One region of the Janibacter sp. DB-40 genome, then DNA from elsewhere that is predicted to be linked to it. Evidence: predicted binding sites of a transcription regulator. Region 1 holds the regulator's gene; each other region holds the start of a gene.

Region 1 (9,804 bases):
CGTGCTGTCCACGCAGGCGACGCTCGGGCTGCTGCTCTTCGTGCGGCCCTGGTCGGCGGCGATCAACGCGCACCTGCCCCGGCAGCTGCACCTCATCGGACCGGCGGTCGCGATCCCGCTGGCCGCTCAGCTGGTGTGCGGCCCGGTCATCGTCCTGCTCCAGGGCAATGTCAGCCTCATCGCCGTCGTGGCCAACCTCGTCGCCGCGCCCTTCGTCGCCCCGGCCACCGTCCTGGGCGTCACCGCTGCCCTCGTCGCGGTCGTGAGCACCACGGTGGCGACGCTCGTGGGGTGGCTGGGGACCCCCTTCGCCCTGGTCATCGCGTGGACCGCCCGGGTGGCCGCGGACGTGCCCGGCGGGGCCCTGCCGTGGCCGGACGGTGCGCCGGGGGCCCTGCTGCTCGCGGCCGTGACCGCGGTGGGCATCCTCAGCGGGCCGTGGGTGCTGCACCGGGCCCGGGCCAGTCCGCTCGTGGCGCTCGGGGTCCTCGTCGTCCTCACGACCGGGTTGGTCCCCTCCCGCAGCCTCGGGTGGCCGCCGGCGGGGTGGCGACTCGTGGCCTGCGACGTCGGGCAGGGGGACGGGCTGGTCCTCGCCTCGGGCCCCCGTCGGGCGGTGCTCGTCGACGTCGGCCCGGAGGACGGGGACGTCGACGGCTGCCTGGACCGGCTCGGGGTGCGCTCGCTCGATGCGGTGGTGCTCACGCACTTCCACGAGGACCACGTGGCCGGTCTCGAGGACGCGGTGGACGGGCGGGCGGTCGGGACGCTGCTCGTCACTCCCGAGGCCGATCCCGAGTGGGCGGCCCGGCAGGTCCGGGAGGTCGCCGCGGAGCACGACGTGCCGGTGCGCACGGTCGTGGCAGGCGACCGCTTCGAGCTCGGTGGGGTCACCGCGACGGCGTGGTGGCCGGCCCGTCCGGTCTCCGGGGGTTCTGAGGCCAACAACGCGAGCATCGTGCTCCACGTGCGCAGCGGGGAGGTGGACGCCCTGCTCCTCGGGGACATCGAGCGTGAGGCCGGGCACGCCCTGCTGCTGGCGCTGCGCCGGGACCCGGCGATGGCCGCGGCCGCGGAGGGGCTCGAGGTACTGAAGATGCCGCACCACGGGTCGAGCAACCTCGACGAGGGCTTCATGGACGAGGTTGCCGCTCCGGTGGCGATCATCAGCGTCGGCGCCGACAACGACTACGGCCACCCCACGCCCTCGGCCCTCGACTGGGCCACGGGCCACGCTTCCCGGACCCTGCGCACCGACCTGCACGGTGACATCGCGGTCCTCGACGGGCCCACGGTCGTCACCGAGCGGCCCGGGTGAGGTCGCCCGGCAGGGTCCGCCGACTCAGACGGAGGCGGGCGTGGCCGTCGCGGCGGACGCGACGAGCGCCTCCAGCGTGGCGGCGACGGCCGGCACCTTGAGCAGGTCCTCGGTCGTGACCGCGTGGATCCGGCGGTGGCTCGTCGGGTCGAGCGGACGGATGACGACGTCCGGGTTGGAGGTCGCCGCACGGATCAGGTCGGGGATGAGCGCGACACCGAGACCGGCGGCGACGAACCCCTGGACCGCGACGTAGTCCTCGGTCTCGAAGGCGACCTTGGGCGCGAACCCCGCGTTGTTGGCGATCTGGAGCAGGTGCCCACGGCAGCGGGCGCACCCGGCGATCCAGTCCTCGTCGGTCAGGTCGGTCATCGCGATGACCTCCTGCCCGGCGAGGGGGTGGTCGCGGGGGAGGGCGACGCGCACCTCCTCCTCGAGCAGGGGGTGGACGGCGAAGCCCTCGAGGTCCTCCCCACGGGCGATGTCGCTGCCGTCGTAGGAGAAGGCGACCGCGAGGTCGACCTCACCGGAGCGCAGCGCGGCGATCGACTCGGGTGGTTCGGCCTCGGCGAACTGCACCGACAGGTCCGGGTACTGCTTGCGCACGGCGGCGAGCGCGCGGGGGACGAGCGTGACCGACGAGGAGGGGAAGGCCATGAGGCGCACCCGGCCGGAGCGCAGCCCGGCGATCGCGGCGACCTCCTCCTCGGCCGCGTCGAGCGCGGCGAGGACGGGTGCGGCGTGACGGGCCAGGACGCTGCCGGCCTCGGTCAGGCGCACGGAGCGACCGACCTTCTCGACGAGCACGGTGCCGGTGCGCTGCTCGAGCCGCTTGACCATCTGGGAGACGGCCGGTTGCGAGTAGCCGAGGGCGAGGGCAGCGGCGGTGAAGCTGCCCTCCTCGGCGATGGCGCGCATCACGCGCAGCCCTGCGGCGTCGATCATGCCGCCATGCTAAGCCGTGGGTGGTGGATCAGAGGTGCGGGTAGGTCGCATACTGAGCGGGTGATCGAGGACATCGCCCGCGTGCTGTCGGCGGGACCGGCGCTGGTGCTCACGGGAGCCGGCATGTCCACCGACTCCGGCATCCCCGACTACCGCGGCCCGGACGGCCAGCGGAAGGTCACGCCCATGCACCTCTCGGAGTTCGTCGCCAGCAGCGAGGCGCGGCGACGGTACTGGGCGCGCAGCTTCGTCGGCTGGCGCCGCTTCCACGCGGCCCGGCCCAACGCCGCGCACCATGCCGTCACCCGCCTGCAGGAGCTCGGAGCGGTGGGCCCGCTGATCACGCAGAACGTCGATGGCCTGCACCAGGCCGCCGGCACCCGCGAGGTCGTCGAGCTGCACGGCAACCTCGTCGACGTCGTCTGCCTCACCTGCGACGCGCGGGTCGCCCGTCCCGTCCTCGACGAGCGGATGGCCGCGGAGAACCCCGACTTCGACGTCGACAGCGACGAGATCCGACCGGACGGCGACGTGCGGCTCGACGCCGTGGACGTCGAGCGGTTCCGGGTACCGATCTGCACCTCGTGCGGACAGGACACGCTCAAGCCGGACGTCGTCTTCTTCGGGGGAGCGGTGGACAAGCCGAAGGTCCAGCACTGCTTCGACCTGACCGACCAGGCGCCGAGCCTGCTTGTGCTCGGCAGCTCGCTGCAGGTGATGTCCGGCCTGCGCTTCGTGCGCCGGGCGGCCAAGCGTGGGATCCCGGTCGCGCTGATCACCCGGGGGCCGAGCCGGGGCGACGACCTCGTCGACCACCGCGTCGACGGGGAGCTGGCCGACTCCCTTCGCTCCCTGACGCAGTCGTTGGACCGGGTGGCCGCGAGCGCCTGAGCCGGGTCAGCGCAGCGCGGCCCTGACGACCTCGGGGTCGGGGTTGGTGTGCACCTCGTCGCCGATGCGCACGGTCGGGACGGTCTCGTTGCCGCCGTTGACCGAGCGGACGAAGGCGGCCGCGTCGTCGTCCGCCCAGATGCTGACCCAGGTGGCCTTGTCCTTGTCCTTGCCCAAGGCGCCGCGCAGGCGCAGGCAGAACACGCACCCGGGCCGCCAGTAGATGACGACGGGGAACTCGCTGCGCCTCGCCTCGACCTTGGCGTGACCCGGCCCCCCGCGGCCGTTGAGCGGGGAGAGCCACCACGCGAAGACGAGGACGACGACGAACAGCACGAGGTCGGACCCGTCGCCACTGCGCACCCCTTGGGCCGCGAGCACGATGCCCGCGACGAGAAGGGCGAGTGCGGATCCCCATCTGCGCATGGGGCGATTGTGCCTCAGAGGCTGCGCAGGACCGCCGTCACCTTGCCCAGCACCGTCGCGTGGTCGCCGTCGATCGGCTCGAAGGCCGGGTTGTGGGGGAGCAGCCAGACGTGGCCGTCCTTGCGCTTGAAGGTCTTGACCGTCGCCTCGTTGTCGAGCATCGCCGCGACGATGTCGCCGTTGTCGGCATCGGGCTGCTGACGCACGACGACCCAGTCGCCGTCGCAGATGGCCGCGTCGACCATCGAGTCGCCGACGACCTTGAGCAGGAAGAGGGAGCCCTCGCCGACGACCTGCTTGGGCAGCGGGAAGACGTCGTCGACGAGCTCCTCGGCGGTGATCGGCACGCCGGCGGCGATCTCACCCAGGACCGGCACGTAGCTGGCCTCGGGCCGCTCGTCGCCGGAGCCGGTGAGGTCGACGTCCTCGTCCTGCGCGGTGGCGCCACCGCGCATGCCGCCGAAGTCGGCGGTGTCGGCGATGACCGCCTCGGCGTCCGCATCGGGGGAGATGACCTCGATCGCGCGGGGGCGGTTGGGGTCGCGGCGCAGGTAGCCCTTGCGCTCGAGGGAGGAGAGCTGGTGGGCGACCGAGCTGGGGCTGGTCAGGCCGACGAGCTGCCCGATCTCTCGCAGGCTCGGCGGGTAGCCGCGGGTCGCGACGGCGGTGCGGATGACCTCGAGCACCTTGCGCTGCCGGGCCGTGAGGCCGTCACCGGAGTCCCGCTCCGGGAGGTGGCGCACGGTGCCGTCGTCGCCGCCGGAGTCCGTGCTTATGTCCTTGCCGCTGCCCTTGCTCATCTCGACCCTTCCGTCCGGTGTCACCAGCGTTGTCGGTGGTCGCTGGTCAACTTCTCGGTAGTGGAGACAGTAGGACGATCGAACAGGTATTTCAAACATGTGTTCGAGCGTGTTGTTGATCTTCTTCGAACATCCGTGCTAGACATCGTACAGACGTTCTATCGAACACCGGTTCGATAGGACACGCCACGAGGAGGACCAGATGACCGCACTCACCGTCACCCACGGCGCGCCGGTCGGTGCGCCCGCAGTCCGACCGACCCGCACCCGCCACCTGCACTCCGTCCCCACGGGCGACGCGGTCGGCACCCCGACGAAGGGGGCGGTGCGGCTGACCCGCCGCGGTCGCCTCACGATGACCCTCACCACGGTGGCCCTCGCCTCGGTCGCCGGCGCGGGGATGGCCTTCGGTGGCCCTTCCGCCTCGCCGCAGGAGGTCACCGTCGAGTCGGGGCAGACCCTGACCTCGATCGCCGCGGTTGAGATGACCGGCGTCCCCACCGACGATGCGATCGCCCAGATCCGTCAGGCCAACGACCTGGCCACGAGCCACGTGCACGCGGGGCAGACCCTGGTCATCCCCACCCCCTGAGAACCTCCCGGGCCCATCGACCCAGCCCGGGCCGGCAGTCGGCCACCTCCGCATCCCGGAGGTGGCCGACGTGCGTGTCAGGGGTGCTCGAGGTGCCGACGGGGGTCGGTCGAGGCGCCGCGCTCGAGTGTGTCGGCGAGCTGATCCCCGGCATTCCGGCCCTGTGTGCAGGTCGGTGACCGCTCACCGACGGCGCCACGCCGGGGACTTGCATCCGTTGTGTGACAGGGGTCTAATGGTCACTACATCTAGTGGTTACACAGATGTCATTCGTCCACATCTAGTACACAGGATGAGTTCGGTTCTCCACAGGATTCGGGGAATCGTCCCCATCCCGTCCACCGTTTCATCCACAGGCACACCCCTACGAACCGAGAGGAGTCGGGCCATGCACTGTCCCTTCTGCCGGCACACCGACTCCCGGGTCATCGACAGCCGGACCACCGACGACGGCAGCGCGATCCGCCGCCGCCGCCAGTGCCCGGAGTGCTCCCGGCGCTTCACCACGCTGGAGAGCGCGAGCCTGTCGGTGACCAAGCGGTCGGGTGCTGCCGAGCCGTTCAGCCGGGCCAAGGTGCTCGCCGGTGTCCGCAAGGCCTGTCAGGGCCGCCCGGTCACCGAGGACCAGCTCGCCCTCCTCGCCCAGCGCGTGGAGGAGAGCATCCGCTCGCAGGGCAGCGCCGAGATCGACGCCCACGAGGTGGGCATGGCGATCCTGCCGCCCCTGCGGGACCTGGACGAGGTCGCGTACCTGCGCTATGCGTCCGTCTACCAGTCCTTCGAGTCGCTCGAGGACTTCGAGGCGGCCATCAGCGCCCTGCGCCGCGAGCACGCGACCGCCACCGAGGGCGCCACCACATAGACCCCCGGGTACCGATACGCGAATGGGCTGTCGGTGCCCGGTGCAACCGTAAGAACCGTACACACGGATCGAGGAGAGAAGAGCATGACCGAGACCGCCGGCAAGTCCAGCGCACGTCGCGGCTCCCGCACGACCAAGGGGCTGACGATCGAGCGCATCCACACCACCGAGGGCGTGCACCCGTACGACGAGGTGACGTGGGAGAAGCGTGACGTCGTCCAGCAGAACTGGAAGACCGGCGCGACGATCTTCGAGCAGCGCGGGGTCGAGTTCCCCGACTTCTGGTCGCTGAACGCCTCGACGATCGTGACGACGAAGTACTTCCGCGGCGCCCTGGGCACCCCGGAGCGCGAGACCGGTCTGAAGCAGCTCATCGACCGCGTCGTGCTCACCTACGTCAAGGCCGGCAAGGACAACGGCTACTTCGCCACCGACACCGACGCCGAGATCTTCGAGCACGAGCTGACGTACGCCCTGCTCCACCAGATCTTCAGCTTCAACTCCCCGGTGTGGTTCAACGTCGGCACGCAGAGCCCGCAGCAGGTCAGCGCCTGCTTCATCCTCTCCGTCGACGACTCGATGGACTCGATCCTCAACTGGTACAAGGAGGAGGGCTTCATCTTCAAGGGCGGCTCCGGCGCCGGCCTGAACCTCTCCCGCATCCGCTCCTCCAAGGAGCTGCTCTCCTCCGGCGGCACCGCCTCCGGCCCGGTCTCCTTCATGCGTGGTGCCGACGCCTCCGCCGGCACGATCAAGTCCGGTGGCGCGACCCGTCGCGCGGCGAAGATGGTCGTGCTGGACGTCGACCACCCGGACATCGAGGAGTTCGTCGAGACCAAGGCCCGCGAGGAGCACAAGATCCGTGCGCTGCGTGACGCCGGCTTCGACATGGACCTCGGCGGCTCGGACATCACCTCCGTGCAGTACCAGAACGCGAACAACTCGGTGCGCGTCAACGACGAGTTCATGCGTGCGGTCGAGGACGGGACCGAGTTCGGTCTGAAGTCGCGCACCGACGGCTCGGTCATCGAGAGCGTCGACGCCCGCGAGCTCATGGGCAAGATCGCCCAGGCCGCGTGGGAGTGCGCCGACCCGGGCATCCAGTACGACGACACGATCAACGACTGGCACACCAATCCCGAGTCGGGTCGGATCACCGCGTCGAACCCCTGCAGCGAGTACATGTCCCTGGACAACTCCTCCTGCAACCTCGCCTCGCTGAACCTGCTGAAGTTCCTCGGCGACGACGACACCTTCGACGCCGAGCGCTTCCAGAAGGTCGCCGAGCTGGTCATCACCGCGATGGACATCTCGATCTGCTTCGCGGACTTCCCGACCGACCCGATCGGTGACACCACGCGCGACTACCGCCAGCTGGGCATCGGCTACGCCAACCTCGGCGCGCTGCTCATGGCGACCGGTCACGGCTACGACTCCGACGGCGGTCGTGCCCTCGCGGCCTCGATCACCTCGCTGCTCACCGGTGCCTCCTACAAGCGCTCCGCGGAGCTGGCCGGCATCGTCGGCCCGTACAACGGCTACGCCCGCAACGCCGACGCGCACAAGCGCGTCATGCGTAAGCACCAGGCGGCCAACGACGAGATCCGCACGCTGCACTCGATGGACCGCTCGGTCCACCAGGCCGCCACCAAGGCCTGGGACGCGGTCGTCAAGGTCGGCGAGAAGAACGGCTACCGCAACGCCCAGGCGTCGGTGCTCGCTCCCACCGGGACCATCGGCTTCATGATGGACTGCGACACCACCGGCATCGAGCCGGACTTCTCGCTGGTGAAGTTCAAGAAGCTCGTCGGCGGCGGCTCCATGCAGATCGTCAACCTGACGATCCCGCGTGCGCTGAAGCTGCTCGGCTACACCGAGGAGACGTCCGAGGCGATCGTCGAGTACATCGCCGACAAGGGGCACGTCATCGACGCCCCGGGTCTGAAGCCGGAGCACTACGAGGTCTTCGACACCGCCATGGGTGAGCGTGCCATCGCGCCGATGGGCCACGTGCGGATGATGGCTGCGGTGCAGCCCTTCCTCTCCGGTGCGATCTCCAAGACGGTCAACCTGCCGGAGAGCGCCACGGTCGAGGAGATCGCCGACGTCTACTCCGAGGGCTGGAAGCTCGGCCTGAAGGCGCTGGCGGTCTACCGCGACAACTGCAAGGTCGGTCAGCCGCTGTCCGACGGTGGGTCCACGGCGAAGGGGGCCAAGGCCGACGCCGAGGCCGCTGCGGCGGAGTCGGCGAAGGTCGTCGAGTACCGCCCGCTGCGTCGTCGCCTGCCGAAGCGTCGCACCTCGCAGACCACGAGCTTCGCCGTCGGTGGGGCCGAGGGGTACCTGACCGCCGGCACGTACGAGGACGGCGAGCTGGGCGAGATCTTCCTGAAGTTCGGCAAGCAGGGCTCGACCCTGGCCGGTCTGATGGACGCCTTCTCCATCGCGATCTCGATCGCGCTGCAGCACGGCGTGCCGCTGGAGACCTACGTCGAGAAGTTCACCAACCTGCGCTTTGAGCCGGCCGGCATGACGGACGACCCGGACGTGCGGATGGCGCAGTCGATCATGGACTACGTCTTCCGTCGCCTCGCGCTGGACTACCTGGACTTCGACACCCGGTCCTTCATGGGCATCCACACCGCCGACGAGCGGTCGCGCCAGCTGGAGACCGGGTCGTACGCCCCGTCGTCCTCCGAGGACGACAGCTACGACGACGAGTCCTACAGCCAGACCGTGGCCACCACGGAGGCCCGGCCGGCCGCCAAGGAGGAGTCGACCGACACCTCCGGTACCGGCAGTGCTTCCGCACGCGAGGCCGACGCCACGATCCACTCCTCGGCCGAGCTCATGGAGAAGCTCCAGGGCAAGGCCTCGGACGCACCGATGTGCATGACCTGCGGGACCAAGATGCGCCCCGCCGGCTCCTGCTACGTCTGCGAGGGTTGCGGCTCGACCAGCGGTTGCAGCTGATCCGCTGAATAGACGTCGGGCCCCGGCTCTAGCAAGCCGGGGCCCGACAGCAGGAGATGAGCTCCTGTCCCTTTCCGGGGGTTGCCAGGATCACTCATCCCTGCTCGTCACACAAGTACGAGCGAGGAAGGAGGTGGGATCCATGGCCTACAAGAGTGCTAAGTCTGGACGCTTCATCACGAAGAAGCATGCCAAGTCCAGCCCCAACACCACGTACAAGCTCGGCAACTCCAGGAAGAAGAAGGGCAAGTAGGCCTTCTGATCGGCCGGTCTCGATGGATATTCATCGAGGCCGGCCGATTCTTTGATTTGGGCGCCGGTGGGCGGTCTTGCTCATGAAGTCCTACGAAGCAGCGGCCGCGGAGATGTAGATGCTTTGGGGGAGAAGGTTGTGAAGTCGCCAGGTGAAGGCGATCGGACGTTCTCCCTTGTGGCTCACATAGGAAGCTGGGCCGAGGAAGACGTATGGTGCGCCGCCGCCGAAGTCGTTGACCTTGCTATCGCGGGCGAACAGCAAGATGTGCGTCCCCTTGGCTTCATGATGGATGTATCGCTGGCCCGTCGCGGACCGGACTGTGGTGCTGGACTGCGACTCCCAGTGGAAGAGCTCTGGACTGATCGCGTAGTCCCGGTACATCGTCGTAGGCGAGTAATCAGCCTCGGACTTCTTAAGCGTGATGAAGAAGGCGTCGGAGTCGATCTCGGGCGAGTACAGGACGCCCTCGCGGAAGCTGTTCGGTGCACGACCACCGAGTGAGGCGTACCGAAGGGCGGCGACGGCTTCCTCACGCGTGTAGCGAGCATGTACATGCAGCGGCAGGGTGCCGAGGTCGCCGACGAGAGGCCGCGTGACGTGAGTGGCATGGTCCAGTCCCAGCTCGATGACCTGGCGAAGGTCGTCGCGAACATTGAGCTCATCCCGTAGAGCACGCAGTCCGGCGTCATAGGTCGTGAAGCCTCCACCGCCTGTCCACAGTGAGAAGAAGAGCATTCTGCC
Region 2 (9,804 bases), 340 kb from region 1:
GTGCGCTCGTTGCCGATGCTGCGCTCCCGGCGGACGGGCTCGACGGTCCGGGGGTCGCGTCCCCACGCCAGGTCGTGCAGGTGCGTGCCGGTCGCGGCCCCCAGAGCGCGCACGAGGGTCTCGCGCGGGGTGTGGGCGATGTCGGCGACGGTCTTCAGGCCCAGCCGGGCCAGGGACTCCTCGGTCTTGTCGCCCACGCCCCACAGGGCGGCCACCGGCAGCTGCTGGACGAAGGTGACGACCTCGGCGGCGGGGATGACGAGGAGGCCGTCCGGCTTGGCGAGGGACGAGGCGAGCTTGGCGACGAACTTGGTGCTGGCCACCCCGACCGAGCAGGTGATCCCCTGCTCGTCGGCGACGGTGTCACGGATGCGCTGGGCGATCGTCGCCGGGGAGCCCATGAGGCGGACGGCGCCGGCGACGTCGAGGAAGGCCTCGTCGAGGCTCAGCGGCTCGACGGAGGGGGTGATGTCGGTGAAGGTCGCCATCACCGACCGGGAGATGCGGGCGTAGAGCTCGTGGTCCGGGGGCAGGATGGTCGCCTGGGGGCACAGTCGACGGGCCCGGCCCATGGGCATGGCGGAGGTGACGCCGAAGGCGCGGGCCTCGTAGGTCGCGGAGAGGACGACACCGCGGTTGCCGCCCCCGACGATGACGGGGGTACCGACGAGGTCGGGGCGCGCCAGCAGGGAGGCCCCGGCGAAGAAGGCGTCCATGTCGACGTGCAGGATCGTGCACCCGGTGTCGTCCGGGGGGCCCTGGCCGGCCCGTGGTGGGGGCCGGAACTGACGCCGGCTCATCGCGGCCCGATCAGTCGCGGCGGGCGATGACGTGGACCGCTGCACCCAGCGCGGACAGGCCGATCCGGCGGTCGGTGGCCGCGAGCTCCTCGAGCCCCAGCAGCGCCTGCCGGTCGGCCTCGGTGTCGATGTACTCGTACGGGACGAGGTCGCTGAAGATGCGCACGCCGCGGGCGTCGAGGGTGGTGAAGCCGGCGCGGCTGAGCATGTCGGCCACGTCGGTGCGGTCGAAGCGGCGCGGCATCGGGTCGTCCTCGCCCCAGCGGCCGTCGGCGCTGGTCAGCGCCGCGGTGGCCTGGTCGAACCGCCCGGCGACGGCGCGGGCCAGCACGGCGGCCACGCGCTGGGCGGTCACGAGGGACAGGTGGCCGCCGGGGGCGAGCACCTCGGCGACCCGGGTGAGGGTGGCTCCGGGATCCTCGACGTACTCGAGGGCGCCGTGGCAGCAGAGCAGGTCGATGGACCCGGGCGTGACGGATGCGGCGAAGGTGTCGGCGTCGCCCTGGACGGCGCTGACCCGCTCGGCGGCGTCGGACTCCTCGGCGCGACGGGCGAGGGAGGCCAGGGCGTCGGCGTTGGGGTCGACGACGGTGACCGTGTGGCCCTGCTCGGCGAGCGCGACGGCCACTCCCCCGGTGCCACCCCCCAGGTCGAGGACGCGCAGGGGCCGCCCCAGCTCCTGGCGACGCGACTCGCTGAGGTCGTGGAGCTGGGACCAGACGGCGGCGGTGCGCATGTTGGCCTCGACCCCGCTGCTGCGGGACCATCCTCGCTCGTCGTTCACGTCTGCTCCTGCTCGTGGGGTGATCGATCATCCGCCTGCCCCGGCGGACCCTCCAACCCTAGTCGCCGCCCCTGACGGTGCTCCCCTGTCGCCCGGTCGATGTAATAACGCGGGCCCCAACACGCGCTATTACATCCATCCAATGGCAGCTGCGCCTGCGAGTCGTCGAATCGATGGACCACGGGGCGCTCCAGCGCTCGGCGCTACATCCACCCGAAGTCAGGGCAGCGGTGTCCCCTGGTGGTGGACCTGCTGCCAGCCGTGCGCCCGCTCGCACCAGATCGAGGTGCGTCGAGCCCGTCTGCCGGTCTGATCCGAGTCCCATGAGACCTGGACGACACCGGGTGCGATGACCCGGCCACGCAGGTCGTGGATCCCGATGGGTGAGGTCTCCTCGTCGTCGGACTGCTCACGCAGCAGGACGAGGACCGACTCGCGATCCCAGGCTCGTCCGGATGCACCGACCTCGGTGAAGTCGGGCGCGAGCAGCTCGAGCAACCGGTCCTCGTCGGCGCGGGCAACTGGGGTCTGCAGCTCACGCTCGAGCCGCAGGACCGTGGGCAGCACGGACTCGTCCATGGCAGCCATCCCAGCACGTCCACCCCCACTTACAGGGCGAAGGGGGCGCGGGTCCCACCCTCGTGGGTGGCTCAGCAGGACTTTCCCATGTACGTCAGTGGCCGGAGCTGCCCGGCGAGGAGTGCCACAGCTTGCGCGGGGGCTGCACACCCGAGCCGGCGGGGCGGGTGTCGGCCCAGGGCGACTGCCGGAAGCCGGAGGCGTGGACGAGCACCCGGTGCCCCTCGGGCTGCTGGTGCGCGGCATCGCGCGCCCGGGCGAGGTCGTCGGCCTCGTCGAGCGCGGCGTGCACGGCCTCGATCCCGCCGCGCTGCCAGGCGTCCCACAGCGTCGACAGCTCCCACGCGCCGGAGGCGAGCACGGAGACGCCGCGGTCCCCGGCCCGTCGCACGGTGCCGCGCACGAGCAGCAGCCAGGAGTGGAAGATCGTCGCCGCATAGGGCCCCTGGGTGTCCTCGAAGAAGGTCGCGTCGACCGGCCCGGTGGAGTCGTCGACGGTGAGGAAGACCACCCGGCGCCCCGAGCGGATCGGCGGGGTCTGGGTGGCGACCTTGACCCCGGCGGCGAGGACCTCGGCATCGCTGCGCACCGAGAGCAGGTCCGCGCTGCGGGTGACCCCGAGCGCCCGGAGCATCGGTGCGTAGAACTCCATGACGTGCCGGGAGGCGTCCAGGCCGAGAATCTCCAGCTCGGCACTGACCTGGTCCGGCACGGTCATCTCCGGCAGGCCCACCCCTTCGCCCAGCTCCGGGGAGTCCCCGAGGTCGAGGGTGAGCTGGCTGGCCACGGGGGTCGTGGTGGTCGTGCGCACCTGCTGCGCACCGAGCTCGCCCGCGGTCCAGGCCGGCGGCGCGGCCCGTCGGGACCGACCGCGCGGGCGCCCGGTGCTCGCCCGCGTCCACCGGTCCAGCTCGGCGACGTGCAGCAGCAGGTCCCGGCGGGTCAGTCGGCCCCGGTGGCCGAGCCCCGGCCCCCCGCTGCCCGCGCCGGTGCCGTGCACGGAGTCGAAGGCCCCGACCAGGACCAGCCGCTCGACGACGGGCCGGCTCACCTGCGCCCGCTGCCAGAAGTCGGTGAGCGAGTCGTAGGGAGCACCGGCGACGACACGGGCGATCTCCGCCTCGCTCATGCCCTTGACGTCGGCGAGGGACAGGCGGATGCCCCACCCCGACCCGTCCGGCAGGTCCGGGTCGGCGGGCCGGTCGCCGGGGACGGGCGCCCGCTCGATGCGGTACTCCCCCGTGCTCGCGTTGACGTCGACCCCGAGGACGGTGATGCCGAGGGAGCGGGCCTCCTCGAGGAGCAGCCGCTTGGGGTACATGCCCGGGTCGTGGGTGAGCACCCCGGCGAGGAAGGCCGCCGGGTGGTGGGTCTTCAACCACGCCGACTGGTAGGTCGGCATGGCGAAGGCCGCGGCGTGCGCCTTGCAGAAGCCGAAGGAGGCGAAGGCGGCGAGCACCGCCCAGATGCGATCGACGTCCTCCGGCGGGTACCCGCGTGCGGTCGCGGCCGGACGCCACCACTGCTCGATCCGCGCCTGCCCGTCGGGGCTGCCCATCGTCCGGCGCACCTCGTCGGCCTGGGCCAGGGTCACCCCGGTCGTCTCGGCGATGATCCGCAGCATCTGCTCGTGGAAGACGACCACGCCCTCGGTCTCGGCGAGCGCCGGGACGAGCCGCTCGTGGAGGAACTGCGGGCGGGACCACCCGTGCCGGGCCTCGAGGAAGGGCCGGATCATGTCCGACTTCACCGGACCGGGGCGGAAGAGGGAGATGTCGACGACCAGGTCCTCGAAGGCCGTCGGGGCGAGCTTGCCGATGAGCTCGCGCTGGCCGGGGCTCTCGATCTGGAAGCACCCTAGGGTGCGGGTGGTGCGCACCATCGCGAAGGTCGCCGCGTCGTCGAGCGGGACGTCGCCCCGGTCGTCGAGGTCGACCCGGGTGCCCTCGACGCGCTCGATCTCGCCCACCGCGTGCGCCATCGCGGACTGCATCCGGATGCCGAGGACGTCGAGCTTGAGCAGCCCGAGGGCCTCCACGTCGTCCTTGTCGAACTGGCTCATCGGGAAGCCCAGCCAGCTCGACTCCACCGGGGTGCGGTCGAGCAGACCACCATCGGACAGGACCATCCCGCACGGGTGCATGGCGATGTGCCGGGGCAGCCCGTCGAGACGCTCGACGAGATCAAGAAGAGTCCCAAGTCCGTGCTCACCAGGCTGCGATCCGGCCCCGAGGCCGCGGGTGCGCAGCTCCGGCAGCTCGGCGAGGGCGCTGCGCACGTCCCTGGCCCGGATGTGCGGGAAGGCCTTGGCGATCTGGTCGACCTCCGCGGGTGGGATGCCCAGCGCCGCGCCCACGTCGCGGATCGCGTGCCGGGCCTTGTAGGTGTCCATCATCGACACGCAGGTGACCCGGTCGCGGCCGAAGCGCTCGAGGACCCGCTCGTACATCTCGGTCCGGCGGGCGGACTCGACGTCGATGTCGATGTCCGGGAGCTCGGCCCGCAGTGGGGAGCAGAAGCGCTCCATGAGCAGGTCGTGACGGATCGGGTCGATCGCGCTGATGCCGAGCAGGTGGTTGACCAGGCTGCCCGCCCCGGAACCGCGGGCGGCCACCCGCACCCCGGCCTCGACGATGAGGTCGACGACCTCGGCGACGGTGAGGAAGTAGGTCGGGTAACCCAGCGCCGCGATGACGTCGAGCTCGTCCTCGAGGCGCTCCTCGACCTGCCGGAGGGTGCTCGGCGAGGCGTCCGGGTACCGCGTGCCGATGGCCGCTCGGCAGCGCTGCGCGAGCACCGCCTGCGGGTCGTCGTCGGGGCCCAGGCCGAGCACCCGGGCCTCGGGCAGGTGGACCCGACCGATCCCCAGGTCCTTGCGATCGTCCTGCGCGCACTCGAGGGCGGTGCGGGTCGTCGTCGCGAGGAGCGCCTCGGCGCGCTGGCGCGGACCGGCACAGCCGAAGCCACCGGCCCCGCCCCCGAGCGCGGTCGTCACCCGGTGCGCGGACGCGGCCATCGTCGGGGTGTCGGCGAGGTGACCGGCCTCGGTGATCCGGTCCAGGTGGCGGGTGTCGAGGACGACGAGCCGACGGGTCGCGTCGAGCACGTCGGCGACGACCGCGTCCTGCGGGTGCAGGTGGCGGGTCGCGGCGGTGAGTACGGCCGGGGTGCCGGTCGCGTCGGCCAGCCCGAGCAGGTGCGCGGCGTGCCCGGTCGAGGCGGGTGAGCCGGGCGGGCCGCCGTGGTCGACGACCTCGATGGCGACGGCCCCGGTGGGCAGCAGGCGGCGCCATGCCGCGAGACGATCCCGGGCGATGTCCGGCCGGCGGTCGAGCAGCGCGGCGCCGACGTCGGAGCCCGGGCCGAGCAGGACCAGCAGCGGTGCCGGCTCCGCGGGGTCGGGCGCGGTCGCGTGCCGGGCGATCATCTGCGGCTGCGCGACCGCGTCGCCCCGCTCACCGGTCAGATGCACCTCGCTGACGAGGCGGCAGAGCCGCGCCCACCCGACGCCGTGCGGGACGCCCGCACCGGCTCCTCGCGCCAGCACCGTGACGCGGGGGTGCCTGGGGTCCACCTCGGCACCCCCGCGCGCCGGCGTGCGAAGGGGGCGGTCCCGTCGCTGTGCCGGACCCGGACGAGCACCGACGGCCAGGTCGACCCCGAGCACCGGCGCCACACCGGCCGCACTCGCCGCCCGGACGAAGCGGACGGCCCCGTAGAGCCCGTCCCGGTCGGTGAGGGCGAGCGCGGGCTGGCCGAGCTCGACGGCCCGGGCGACGAGGTCCTCCGGCGTGCTCGTGCCGTGACGGAGGGAGAAGCCCGAGGCCACGTGCAGGTGGGCGAAGCTCATCCACGCCCTCCATGTCCGCTCAGCACGGTCAGCACAGTCGAGTCACCGGTGACGGGGACCGGGGGCAGGCCGAGCAGCCCCGCGACGAGCTGGACGAACTCCTCCCCCTGGCGCAGCAGGTCGTCGACCTCGCGCACGCTCATCGGCGCCCCGCTGCGCGCCTCGTCGGACAGCACGGCCCCGAAGAACTGCGCCCACTCGGTCAGCTCGGGTGCCACCCGCGGGAGCAGGTGCCACACGTCGAGCGGCCCGGACCCGCTCGCGCACGCCCGGCCACGGACGGCGAGGACCGCAGCGGCGGCCCGGAGCACGGCCAGCCGGGTCGCGGCGCTGCGCCCGTGGGCCGTGCGGGCCCAGTGCGCGCTCGCCAGGCTCTCGGCGGCGGCGGAGAGCAGGTGGACCGCGCCGTCGACGCGGTCGGGGTGCAGGAGCGGTGCGGCGGCCATCGTCACCACCTCAGTCCTGCGTCCGCAGCAGCAGCCAGACGGGCCCAGCGGGCCTGGCAGACACGGCAGGCGTGACAGGGACGCCGTCGACGCCGAGGTCGTAGACGCCCGGCGCACTGCTGCGCCCACGGCTGGCCGTCACCCGCCACACGTCCCGGGCGAGCGGGACCTGGGCCAGCGGCTGCTCGGTGGCCGACCGCCACCACGGGTGCCGCTCCTGCCAGTGGGCGATGACCTCGGTCACCCGGTAGAGCCGGCCACGCCACAGGAACTGCTCCGGCGCCCCGCACCGGTCATCGGGCTGTCCCTCCACACCCATACGCTGCGGATCGCCCACCCGCACCTCGATGGTCTCCTCCACGAGCCGGACCATGATCAACTCCATCCATCTCGAACACCTGTTCGAACAACAGTAGACCGAGGGGCTGACACCGCGTCAAGCACGAGCCACGTAGGCTGGCTCCCGATGGCTCCGAGGAGCGCGGCAGACCGCCGTTCCTCCCCCCCTTCGCGACTGGAGACGACGTGCCGCACCCCCTGGACCGGGCCGACCTGCGTACGCGGGTCCAGACCCGTCTGGACGCCGAGCTCGACCGCTGGGTGGACGAGCTCGCCGAGATCGGCCCCGACGTCGCCGACCTCATCGGCCCCGTGCGCACCCTGCTCGAGGGCGGCAAGCGGCTGCGGGCCGGCTTCGCCTACTGGGGCTGGCGGGCCGCCGGGCAGCCCGACGACGAGGGTGCGATCACCCTCGCCGCCGCGATGGAGTTCTTCCAGGCCGCCGCCCTCATCCACGACGACGTCATGGACGACAGCGAGACCCGCCGCGGCAAACCGGCGATGCACCGCACGCTCGCGGCAGCCCACGGGGACCGCGGCTGGCACGGCGACGCGGACCGCTTCGGCACCGCGGGCGCGATCCTCGCCGGCAACCTCTGCCTGGGCTGGTGCGACGACCTCTTCACCGACTCCGGGCTGCCCGCCCGGTCCCTGACCGCCGCCCGGCCGACCTTCGAGAAGATGCGCGGCCAGCTCATGGCCGGGCAGTTCCTCGACATCGTCACCTCGATGCGTCCGTGGCACCTGCTCGACGACGCGGAGCGCATCGAGCGCTCACGCCACGTCATCCGCTACAAGAGCGCCCAGTACTCCGTCGAGCACCCGCTCCTCATCGGCGCCACGGCCGGCGGCGCCTCGGAGGCCGACCTGCGGGCACTCTCCCGCTACGGACTCGCCCTCGGCGAGGCCTTCCAGCTGCGTGACGACGTGCTCGGGGTCTTCGGCGACCCGGCCGCGACCGGCAAGCCGGCCGGGGACGACCTGCGCGAGGGCAAGCGCACCGTGCTCATCGCCCGGGCGCTCGCCGGGGCCGACGAGACCACGACGAGCCGGATCGAGACGTGGCTCGGCTCCCCCGACCTCGGCGAGACGGAGGTCGAGTCCTTCCGTGCGCTGCTCGTCGACACCGGTGCACTCGAGGGCGTCGAGACCGACATCACGAAGGGGGCGGACACCGCCCGCGCAGCACTGGCCGAGGCGTCCGGGCTGGCTCCCGACGCGCGCGAGCTGCTCGCCGAGCTGATCGACGTCACGACCGCGCGCAGCACCTAGTCACGGGTACCTCGCGCGGCCGGGCGTCAGAGGGCCTCTTCCATGGCCCGGCGACGCACCTCGGTCTTCGCCCCCTGACGGATGGCGCCGATCGGCGTGCCCCCGACCAAGCGGTCGTCACGGGCGAACATCCACTCGACGATCTCCTCGTCGCTGAAGCCGCCGTCCGAGAGCACGGTGAAGGTCCCGCGCAGCTCCGGCAGCGGCCCGTCCTCACCGATGAAGTCCGCCGGCACGGAGAGCACGTTGCGCTCGCCGCGACGCACCGCCACGAGGTCACCCTCCTTGAGCATCCGGCGCACCTCGGTGATGCGCACACCGAGCTGCTCGGCGATGTCGGGAAGCGTCAGCCACACGGGCTCGGACGGCGCTGACGGCTCGGTGGTGGAAGCATTCTCTGGCGTGTCGTTCACGCCGCACAGTCTGGCAGAGCGGGCGGCGGGAGCGGTTCCCGAACCCGCCGACTGCGTGAATCCGCGCACATCCCGCAATTTTTCGGTACCGTCGCCACTGCAACCACATACGTCACTTGGTTCACAGGTGCCACGCAGACGTCACGGCACCTCCCCTGACCGCACCACCGGGCGCCTCCCGACGCCCCCGACATCGGAGTCCCCCTTGGTCCTGCCGCTCTTCGTCCCCGTCCCGGCCACCCCCGTCGCCCCGGCGCTCGACCTGACTGCCGGAGCCACCGAGACCACCATCAGCGCCGAAGGATCCAAGCAGCACACGGTCCGCTCCGGCGAGACCGTCTACGGCATCGCCCAGCGCTACGGCGTCTCCCCCACCACGCTGCTCTCGCGCAACAACCTGCGTGGCAACGAGTTCATCCACCCCGGGCAGAAGCTCGCGGTGCCCCAGCGCTCCGACTCGACCGCGCGTGGGAGCGCAATGCCCTCGCGCTCCGGCTCCACCCGCACCTACACCGTGCGCAGCGGGGACACCCTCACCGGCATCGCCGCCCGCCACGACATGAGCCTGGACCGGTTGCGGTCGCTGAACGGCCTCGGTAACGGCTTCATCCACCCCGGCGAGAAGCTGCGCGTCAGCGGCACCCCGGCGAAGCCGGCCAAGCGGGCGACCAGCCGCCCGGCGGCGTCGTCCTCCTACACGGTCCGCTCCGGTGACACCCTCAGCGGCATCGCCGCCCGCCACGGCATGAGCATCACCCGCCTGGCCAAGCTCAACGACGTCCCCACCAGCAAGCACATCTACCCCGGTCAGACGCTGAAGGTCACCGGATCGGCGAAGGGCCCCACCCCGACGAAGGAGAACACCTTCTCCGGGCGCACCTACGCCGACTCGATCGTCGCCGCGGCCGACAGGAACCGCACGATCCTCGCCGGGCGCGCGGTACCCAGCCGCGCCGAGACCAGGGCGATCATCACCCGCATCGCCCGCCAGCACGGGGTCGACCCCTCGCTCGCGCTGGCGGTCTCCTACCTGGAGTCCGGCTGGAACCAGCGGCAGGTCTCCGTCGCCAACGCCGTCGGCACGATGCAGGTCATCCCGGCCTCCGGCGAGTGGACCTCGGCGCTGGCCGGCCGTGACCTCGACCTGCTCGACACCGAGGACAACGTCACTGCGGGAGTCCTCCTGCTGAAGGTCCTCACCCAGCAGGCCTCCTCGCCCGGGGACGCGATCGCCGGCTACTACCAGGGGCTCGCCTCGGTCGAGGCCAACGGCATGTACGACGACACCAAGCGGTACGTGGCCAACGTCAAGGCGCTGCGC
Region 3 (9,804 bases), 880 kb from region 1:
GCGCTCGATGCCGCCGGGTTGCGGCGCGGGCGCACCGCGTCACGGGCCATCGGCTACTCGCAGGCGCTGGCCGAGCTCGACGGTCGGATCACCCGCGAGGAGGCGATTGCGCAGACCGCGCAGGCCACCCGCCGCTATGCCCGACGGCAGGAGTCGTGGTGGCGGCCCGACCACCGGGTCGAGTGGCTCGACGCCGCGGACCCGGGCCTGGCGAACGCGGCCATCGCACTCGCCGGACGTCCGACGAGGCACCCTCCGGCAGAATGGACGCCATGACGCTGCGCTTCACCAAGGGCCACGGCACGGAGAACGACTTCGTCCTCGTCCCCGACCTCTCCGCCGAGCTCGAGCTCACCCCGGAGCAGGCCGCCCTGCTCGCCAACCGGCACGCCGGCATCGGTGGTGACGGCGTCATCCGGATCGTGCCGACGGCTGCCGCCGCGGAGGAGTCCGTGCGTGCATTGGCCGATGAGGCCGAGTGGTTCATGGACTACCGCAATGCCGACGGGTCGCTGGCGCAGATGTGCGGCAACGGCACGCGCGTCCTCGCCACCTGGCTGCGACGCGAGGGGCTCGTCGGGGACGAGTTCGCGCTCGCCACGCGTGCCGGGCTGAAGCGCATCCGCTTCGAGGGCGACCACGTCGTCACCCACATGGGGACGTGGCGGTTCGTCGACGAGGCGACGGCGCGCGCGGACGGCTTCGACGCCCTCGTGCACGTCCAGGAGGCCGAGGCGGTCACCGAGCCGTACTCGGCGCTCTCGCTCGACCTGGGTAACCCGCACACCGTCGTCGCGCTCCCGGAGACGGTCTCGCTCAACGGTCTTCGGCTGCTGACACCTCCGGTCGTCAACCCGACGCCGCCGGAGGGGAGCAACGTCGAGTTCGTCCGCGTGCTCGGCCCCGGGCACATCTCCATGCGCGTGCACGAGCGCGGGGTGGGGGAGACCCGCTCCTGCGGCACCGGTGTGTGTGCCGCCGCGATCGGCATGGCGTTCTGGTCCGGTGACGTCGATGCGCCCGGGCGGGTGAGGGTCGAGGTGCCCGGTGGCACGTTGCAGGTGCGGCTGCTGCCCGGCCGCGAGGTCGAGCTCGCCGGGCCGGCGGAGCTCGTGGCGGACGGGACGACGACGCTCGTCTGACCGATCAGTCGGGGCGGCTGACGCGGAGGACCCGAAAGCCCTTGCTCGAGGCCGTGCGCTCGGTCGGCAGGCCGAGCTCGCTGGTGATCCAACGCTGCAGGCTGTCGGCACCGAGGTTCTTGCCGACGACCAGGTGGGCGTCGGCCCCCTTCGCCAAGCGGGGGAGCCATGTGCGCATCAGCTCGTGGACGGCCGGCTTGCCGATGCGGATCGGCGGGTTGGACCAGATCGCGGCGAATGGGGTGTCCGCCGGGACGTCCTCGGGCCGCACCGCGCGCACGTTGTCCAGGCCGAGGGCCTGCGCGTTGCGGCGGGTGAGGTCGAGGGCGCGCTCGGTGACGTCGACGGCCCACACGGTCGCCTCGGGGGAGCGCATGGCCAGTGTCAGCGCGATCGGCCCCCAGCCGCACCCGAGGTCGAGCAGGTCCCCTGACGAAGGGGGGTCCGGAACCTCGTCGAGGAGGATCGCCGTCGCCTTGTCCAGGCTGCCGGGGGAGAAGATGCCGCCGGCGGTCTCCACCGTCACGTCACGTCCCGCGAGGTGGGTGTGCAGCTGCCGCCGCTCGGCATCCGTCGCAGCGGGGGAGTCCGTGAAGTAGTGGTCGGTCGGCTCGGTCACGGGGACACCTTAGGTCGGCTTGTCGGTGGGGCGTGCCACGTTGCTGGGGAAGGTGGGATGTGGGAGCGAGAGTCACCGAGACCCTGGCACGGCACAGATCCCTCCTTTCACCTCTTGAACTCTTCGAACAGGTGTTCGACAATGGAGCCAGGCCATAGGAGGCGTGATGATCGAGCAGACGGCAACGGCAGTTCCCGAGATCGAGGGTGCTGCCACGTTGCCGGACCAGCTCGATGATGTCCTCGGCGCGCTGAGCGCAGCGGCCATCGACGGCCTGTCCGAGGCCGACCTCCTGGACGTCATCACCACCCTCGAGGCGACGAAAGGGGCTGCGGCCGCCCTGCAGGCGCGCGCCACCGCGCGCTTCGTCGAGGACCGGGACCACCTCGCGCAGGAGGCCGTGGTGCGGGAGGAGATCTCCCGGCGCGACGCCTCGTGTCGACGCAGCGCCACCCGCGCGGAGGTCGCCCTGGCCCGCCGGTGCTCGCCGTGGCAGGCGGACCGGCACGTGGGGGCGGCCAAGACCCTCGTCCACGACCTGCCGATGACGATGTCCGCGCTCAGTGTCGGCGAGATCAGCGAGTCGCGGGCTCTGATCGTCGCGCGGGAGACGGCCTGCCTCTCGCGTGCGCACCGCATCGAGGCAGACCGGCGCCTCGCGGGGGACCTGTCGACGTCGGGTGACCGAGCGTTGACCGCCGCGGCCCAGCGCGTGTGCATCGACCTCGACCAGGAGGCCATCGTCGAGCGGCGTCGCCGCGCTGCTGGCTCGCGTCATGTCGGCGTGCGGCCCGCCCCGGACGGCATGGCCCGCCTGAGCATCCTGGGCCCGCTCGCCGACGTCGTGGGCGCGTACGCGGCCCTCACGGCCGCAGAGCAGGCTCGCTACGTCGCCACCGGAGACCCCGAAGTCGACGCCGCCCGAGCCGTTGATGAGCGGGGGCGTGGCGCCTGGCTGGCGGACACGGCCCTGGAGCGGCTGTCCGGGCGCGACGAGGGTCAGGTCCAGCCGGTCGAGGTCGGACTCGTCATGCGCGAGGACGCGGTCGTGCCGAGGGCAGGGGCGCGCACTGGTCGGCCGGGTGACGCCGAGGAGCTGGCGGACGAGGTCGAGATCCCCGGTTGGGGCTCCGTCCCCGGTGACATGGCTCGCGAGCACCTGCTTCGCCTGTGCGACACAGGCACCGAGACGTGGCTGCGTCGGTTGTGGACCGCACCCGGTGGTCGCGACCTCGTGGCCATGGACTCCAGCCGCCGACTCTTCAGCGGCGTGCTGCGGCAGCTGATCGGGTTGCGTGACGCGGTCTGTCGGGTGCCCTGGTGCGATGCCCCCGCCCGACAGGTCGACCACGTCATCCCCTTCGCCCGCGGCGGCGCCACCTCCGCGGCCAATGCGATGGGTGACTGCCAACGACACAACCTGGTCAAGGAGGAACCCGGCTGGCGGGCAGAGGTCATCTCGACCGGCCTGGACCCGGGCGGCGGCAGGCCACACACGGTCAGAGTCACCACACCGACGGGGTCCCAGTTCACCTCCGTGGCAGCTCCGCTGCTCGGTCACGGCCGGGCGTCGCCGGGACGGGCCCGGTCCCCGATGGAGATCCACTACGAGGGGTTGCTGGCGGCCTGACCCGTGGGCCGGGGATCAGCGGTGTCAGACCACGTCCTCGTCCACCCAGTCGAGGGTCTTGGTGATCGCCTTGGCCCAGTTGCGCATCAACCGCGCCACCTCGTCGGTGTCCATCTGCGGGCTCCAGCGCACGTCCTCCTGCCAGTTCGCCGTGATCTCCTCCGTCGACTCCCAGTAGCCGACCGCGAGTCCGGCGGCGTAGGCCGCACCGAGGGCCGTCGTCTCGGCGATCTTCGGGCGCACCACGTCGACCCCGAGGACGTCGGCCTGGAACTGCATGAGCGTCTCGTTGGCCACCATCCCGCCGTCGACCTTCAGCTCGGTCAGCCGCCCGCCGGCCCGCTCGGCGTCGCCCTGCATCGCGTCGAGCACGTCGCGCGTCTGGTACGCCGTCGACTCCAGCGCCGCCCGGGCGATGTGTCCCTTGTTGGCGAACCGCGTCAGCCCGACGATCGCGCCGCGGGCGTCGGGGCGCCAGTGCGGTGCGAAGAGCCCGGAGAAGGCCGGCACGAAGTACACCCCGCCGTTGTCCTCGACACTCGTCGCGAGGTCCTCGACCTCCGGGGCGGAGGAGATGAGCCCGAGGTTGTCGCGCAACCACTGGATGAGCGAGCCGGTGACCGCGATCGACCCCTCGAGGGCGTAGACCGGATCCGCGTCGCCGAGCTTGTAGCAGACGGTGGTCAGCAGGCCGTTGTCACTGCTCACGATCTCGGAGCCGGTGTTGAGCAGCATGAAGTTGCCCGTGCCGTACGTGTTCTTCGCCGTCCCCGGCTCGAGGCAGGCCTGCCCGAAGGTCGCCGCGTGCTGGTCGCCGAGGATCCCCGCGACCGGTGTCCCGTTGAGCACGCCCGGCCGGCACTCCCCGTAGACCTCCGACGAGGACCGGATCCGCGGCAGCAGCTGCATCGGCACACCGATGGCCGCGCACACGTCCTCGTCCCACGCGAGGGTGCGCAGGTCCATCAGCATCGTGCGGGACGCGTTGGTCACGTCGGTGACGTGCACGCCGTCGTTCTCCGCGCCCCCGGTGAGGTTCCACAGCACCCACGTGTCCATCGTCCCGGCGAGCAGCTCGCCGGCCTCGGCCCGCGCCCGCGCTCCGTCGACGTGGTCGAGGATCCAGGAGATCTTCGGCCCGGCGAAGTACGTCGCGAGCGGCAGCCCGCACACGTCCTTGAACCGCTCGGTCCCCCCGTCCTGCGCCAACGAGTCCACGAGCGCCTGCGTGCGCGTGTCCTGCCACACCACGGCGTTGTGGATCGGCTGTCCCGTCGCCTTCTCCCACACGACCGTCGTCTCGCGCTGGTTGGTGATGCCCATCGACTCGATGTGGCCGCTGCTGAGGTTGGCCTTCCCGAGCGCACCGCCGATGACGCGGCGCGTGTTCTCCCAGATCTCCAGCGCGTCGTGCTCCACCCACCCGGCCCGGGGGAAGATCTGCTCGTGCTCGATCTGGTCGGTCGCGACGACGCCCCCGTCGCGGTCGAAGACGATGGCGCGGGTGCTCGTGGTGCCCTGGTCGATGGCCAGCACGTACGTCGTGGAGGTGCTCATGGTCGGCATCCTCGCAGGTCACCCACCCGGGCCGGGTGGATCTGCACGTACCGTTGGCGGACAAGGGGAGCCACCCCCTTCGCCCCGGACCATCGGAGGAATCATGCCCGTCGCCACCCCCCTGGACGCCGCGCAGCGCGCATCGGCCTGGCGCCGCCTCGCCGAGGAGGACCTCGACGTCCTCGTCGTCGGCGGGGGAGTCACCGGCGCCGGTGTGGCCCTCGACGCGGCCACCCGCGGCCTGAGGGTGGCACTCGTGGAGCAGCGCGACTTCGCCTCAGGGACCTCCTCGCGCTCGAGCAAGCTCTTCCACGGCGGGGTGCGCTACCTGGAGCAGCTGAACTTCGGGCTCGTGCGCGAGGCCCTCCAGGAGCGCGAGCTGATGCTCACCCGGATCGCGCCGCACCTGGTCAAGCCGGTCTCCTTCCTCTACCCGCTCTCGCACCCGGTCTGGGAGCGGCCGTACGTCACCGCCGGGCTCACCCTCTACGACACGATGGGGGGCGCCCGGTCGGTACCGCGCACCAAGCAGCTGACGAAGGGGGGAGTCCGCCGGATCGCGCCCGGCCTGAAGCCCTCCGCGCACCACGGCGGACTGATCTACCACGACGCCCAGTGCGACGACGCCCGCCACACGCTGACCGTGGTCCGCACGGCTGCGGCCTACGGCGCGACCGTCCTCAACTCCGCGAAGGTCACCGGCCTGCTCCACGCCGGCGAGCGGGTCGTCGGGGCGAGCGTCCTCGACGTTGAGACCGGGCAGGAGACCGAGGTGCGCGCCTCCGTCGTGGTCAACTGCACCGGGGTGTGGACCGATGACATCCAGCGGATGGCCGGTGGGCGCGGCCGGTTCCACGTGCGCGCGAGCAAGGGCGTGCACCTCGTGGTGGCCCGCGACCGGATCAACTCCGAGACGGGGCTGATCCTGCGCACGGAGTCCTCGGTCCTCTTCTGCATCCCGTGGAACACCCACTGGATCATCGGCACGACCGACACCGACTGGAACCTCTCCCGCGCCCACCCGTCCGCGACCGCCGCGGACATCGACTACCTGCTCGACCAGATCAACGGCGTCCTGCTCACCCCGCTGACCCGCGACGACATCCAGGGGGTCTACGCCGGTCTGCGGCCGCTGCTCGCGGGGGAGAGCGAGGAGTCATCCCAGCTGAGCCGTGAGCACGCGGTGGCGCGCCCGCAGCCGGGCCTGATCTCCATCGCCGGTGGCAAGTACACGACCTACCGCGTCATGGCCGCCGACGCGGTCGACGCCGCGCGCGAGGACCTGTCCGCCGGTGTCCCCGACAGCGTCACCGAGCACATCCCGCTCGTCGGCGCCGAGGGCTACCAGGCGCTGGTCAACCAGCTCGACACCCTGAGCCGGCGCCACGACCTGCCGCCGTGGCGGATCACCCACCTGCTCGATCGGTACGGGTCCCTCGCCGTCGACCTCTTCGCGCTCATCGACGAGGACCGGTCCCTCGCCACGCCGCTGCCCGGGGCGGAGGAGTACCTCACGGTGGAGGTCGTCCACGCCGCCCGCCACGAGGCCACGATCCACCTCAACGACCTGCTCACCCGCCGCACCCGGATCTCCATCGAGACCACCGACCGTGGCGTCGAGGCGGCCGAGTCCGCCGGTCGCATCCTCGCCGACGAGCTCGGGTGGGACGACGATCGCACCCGCTCCGAGATCGACCACTACCTGCGGCGGGTGGAGGCCGAGATCGACTCGCAGCAGATGACCGAGGACGAGCGGGCCGACGCCGAGCGTGCCCAGGCCACCGACATCAGGACACTGGCGAAGGGGTGAACCCGGCCGGCGGGGTCATCGCCGGCTGTCGGAGAGCTGGCTGGTAGGGAGCTCCGCACTCGCGCGTGCCGGCAGCTCGACTCGCTCACGCCCGCGGCCCCGCACGAGGGTGACGTAGGCCAGCGTGAGCAGCACCAGGGCCCCCGCCCCGACGAGGAAGGCGTCGCGGCCGCTCTCGGTCGTGGCGAGCAGCACGACGACGAAGACCATGAACGCGGTGGCGACGGCGTTGAGCAGCGGGAAGAGGGGCATCCGGTAGCTGGTGTCCGCGGCGCCCTCCCGCGCCATCTGCACCCGCATGCGCCAGTGGGCGAGCAGGATCATCAGCCAGGTGAAGACCGTCGCGAAGGTCGCGATCGCCGCGACGAAGAAGAACAGCCGCTCGTCGATCGTCAGGAAGAGGAGGAGGCCGACGGCCCCGGTGAAGAACATCGACAGGACCGGGACGACCGGGATGTTGCCGTGCTTCGACAGGTGCAGGAAGGACCTCGGCGCGTGCCCCTGCTCGGCGAGGCCGTACATCGTGCGCGAGCAGGCGTAGAAGATCGCGTTCATGGCCGACAGCGCGGCGGTGAGGACGACGAAGTTCATCACGTGCTGCGCGGCCGGGACCTGCAGGGCGCTGAAGACCGCGACGAAGGGCGAGGACTCACCGGTGACCTCGGTCCACGGCATGATCGACATGATGATCGCCAGGGCGGCCACGTAGAAGAGCAGGATGCGGAACGGCACCGTGTTGACCGCCCGGGAGATCGAGCGGCTGGGGTCGTCCGCCTCGCCCGCGGTCATGCCGAGCGTCTCGATGCCGCCGAAGGAGAAGACGACCACGCTGAAGCTCATGAGGATGCCCCACAGACCGAAGGGGGCGAAGCCGTCGTGGGACCACAGGTGCGCGAAGTCCGGGGTCGTGCCGCCGACCTCGCGGCCCCAGAGGATGAGCACGAGCCCACCGACGACGAGCGCGAGGATCGCGACCACCTTGATCAGCGAGAACCAGAACTCCATCTCGCCGAAGACCCGGACGGCCATGAGGTTCAGCGCCCCGATCACGGCGATCGCGGCGACCATCCAGACCCACCCGGCCACACCGGGGAACCACAGCCCCATGTACGTCGCCACGGCCGTCATGTCGGCGATCGCGACGACCGCCAGCTCCAACCAGAAGACCCACCCGACGATGAAGCCGGCGAAGGGACCGAGGAAGGACCCGGCGTACTGCGCGAAGGACCCGGCGACGGGATGGCGCACCGCCATCTCGCCGAGGGCCCGCATGACGACGAAGACCATGGCGCCGGCCACGAGGTAGGCCAGCAGCACGGCGGGGCCGGCCGCCTGGATCGTCTCGGAGGAGCCGAAGAACAGGCCCGTGCCGATCGCCGTGCCGATGGCGATGAACTGCACGTGGCGTGGGTTGAGACCGCGGGAGAGCTCGTGGGACTCGGACACGGGAGCCGATAGTACGTATCCCGGGGGTCGCGGGAGTAATCACTGGCCCTCGGGTGTTCCCTGATGAGACCCTGAGGAGAACATGACAGAACCACTGAGCAGCGACCAGTACCCCGACGCCGACACGAGCACCGTCGAGCCGGACACCGACCCGACCATCGACCGGGTCCTCTCCCGGCGGGCCTCCGCGCTCGCCGACCCCACCCACGACGCCGACGGTTTCGTCGACGGCGGGTACGACGGTGACCAGCTCGACCGCGAGGAGCGTTCGGCCCTTCGCCGGGTGGCGGGACTGTCGACCGAGCTCGAGGACATCACCGAGGTCGAGTACCGCCAGCTGCGGCTGGAGCGGGTCGTCCTGGCCGCCGTCTGGACCGACGGCACCGTCGAGGATGCGGAGAACTCCCTCCGCGAGCTCGGCGCGCTCGCCGAGACGGCGGGCTCGGAGGTCCTCGACGGTGTCCTCCAGCGCCGGCAGAACCCCGACCCGAGCACCTACCTCGGTTCCGGCAAGGCCGCCGAGCTGCGCGAGATCGTCGCCGCTGCGGGCGCCGACACCGTCATCTGCGACACCGAGCTGGCCCCGAGCCAGCGGCGCGCACTCGAGGACGTCGTCAAGGTCAAGGTCATCGACCGCACGGCGCTGATCCTCGACATCTTCGCCCAGCACGCGAAGTCCCGTGAGGGCAAGGCCCAGGTCGAGCTCGCCCAGCTGCAGTACCTCCTGCCGCGCCTGCGTGGTTGGGGTGAGTCGATGTCCCGGCAGGCCGGTGGCCAGGCGGCCGGCGGTCTCGGTATGGGTTCGCGTGGTCCCGGTGAGACCAAGATCGAGCTGGACCGCCGTCGCATCAACTCCCGCATCGCCAAGCTCAAGCGCGACCTGGAGGGCATGAAGACCCACCGCGACACCCGCCGCTCGCACCGGCTCAGCCACGCCGTGCCCGCGGTGGCCATCGCGGGTTACACCAACGCGGGCAAGTCGACCCTGCTCAACCGGCTCACGCACGCCGGTGTGCTCGTCGACAACCAGCTCTTCGCGACCCTGGACACCACCGTCCGCCGGGCGGAGACCGAGGACGGGCGCGAGTACACGCTCACCGACACCGTCGGCTTCGTGCGCGCCCTGCCGCACCAGCTCGTCGAGGCCTTCCGCTCCACGCTCGAGGAGGTCGCGGACGCCGACCTGCTGCTGCACGTCGTCGACGGCTCCCACCCCGACCCGGAGGGGCAGATCTCCGCCGTGCGCGGTGTGCTCGCCGACGTCGAGGCCACGGACGTCAAGGAGGTCGTCGTCGTCAACAAGGCCGACCTGGCCGACCCGGAGGTCGTCGACCGGATCCTCCGCCACGAGAAGTACTCGATCGCCGTGTCCGCGCGCACCGGGGAGGGGATCGACGAGCTGCTCGAGCTCATCTCCGCCGAGCTCCCCAGGCCGGAAATCGACATCGAGGTGCTCCTGCCCTACTCACGCGGGGACCTCGTCAGCCGGCTCCACGACGAGGCCGACCTCGTGTCCGAGGAGCACATCGCCCAGGGCACCCGCGTGCACGCGAAGGTGATGCCCGACCTCGCCGCCGAGCTGGCCCCCTTCGTCGCGACG

What was found. The regulator LexA, encoded in region 1, represses DNA repair genes until DNA is damaged. The targets are predictions, from matches to a motif close to TCGAACANNTGTTCGA.
Positions count from the first base shown of each region.
Region 2: the regulator LexA is predicted to act here: its motif matches at 6,850-6,865, upstream of PVE36_RS07170 (DUF6504 family protein).
Region 3: the regulator LexA is predicted to act here: its motif matches at 1,885-1,900, upstream of PVE36_RS09785 (HNH endonuclease signature motif containing protein).

Region 1 covers NZ_CP120360.1:1,180,821-1,190,624, forward strand. The annotation lists gene PVE36_RS05635 (ComEC/Rec2 family competence protein) at 1-1,318, shown strand, start outside; gene PVE36_RS05640 (LysR family transcriptional regulator) at 1,343-2,263, opposite strand; gene PVE36_RS05645 (NAD-dependent protein deacetylase) at 2,324-3,154, shown strand; gene PVE36_RS05650 (glutaredoxin domain-containing protein) at 3,161-3,580, opposite strand; gene lexA (transcriptional repressor LexA) at 3,595-4,380, opposite strand; gene PVE36_RS05660 (LysM peptidoglycan-binding domain-containing protein) at 4,583-4,972, shown strand; gene nrdR (transcriptional regulator NrdR) at 5,361-5,834, shown strand; gene PVE36_RS05670 (vitamin B12-dependent ribonucleotide reductase) at 5,919-8,807, shown strand; gene PVE36_RS05675 (DEAD/DEAH box helicase) at 9,151-9,804, opposite strand, start outside.
Region 2 covers NZ_CP120360.1:1,520,125-1,529,928, reverse strand. The annotation lists gene dinB (DNA polymerase IV) at 1-800, opposite strand, end outside; gene PVE36_RS07190 (methyltransferase domain-containing protein) at 811-1,584, opposite strand; gene PVE36_RS07185 (DUF4440 domain-containing protein) at 1,804-2,172, opposite strand; gene dnaE (DNA polymerase III subunit alpha) at 2,258-6,013, opposite strand; gene PVE36_RS07175 (SAV_6107 family HEPN domain-containing protein) at 6,010-6,459, opposite strand; gene PVE36_RS07170 (DUF6504 family protein) at 6,470-6,832, opposite strand; gene PVE36_RS07165 (polyprenyl synthetase family protein) at 6,985-8,070, shown strand; gene PVE36_RS07160 (Rv2175c family DNA-binding protein) at 8,097-8,483, opposite strand; gene PVE36_RS07155 (LysM peptidoglycan-binding domain-containing protein) at 8,689-9,804, shown strand, end outside.
Region 3 covers NZ_CP120360.1:2,060,574-2,070,377, reverse strand. The annotation lists gene miaA (tRNA (adenosine(37)-N6)-dimethylallyltransferase MiaA) at 1-276, shown strand, start outside; gene dapF (diaminopimelate epimerase) at 273-1,142, shown strand; gene PVE36_RS09790 (methyltransferase) at 1,147-1,761, opposite strand; gene PVE36_RS09785 (HNH endonuclease signature motif containing protein) at 1,928-3,391, shown strand; gene glpK (glycerol kinase GlpK) at 3,416-4,948, opposite strand; gene PVE36_RS09775 (glycerol-3-phosphate dehydrogenase/oxidase) at 5,052-6,758, shown strand; gene PVE36_RS09770 (amino acid permease) at 6,774-8,204, opposite strand; gene hflX (GTPase HflX) at 8,287-9,804, shown strand, end outside.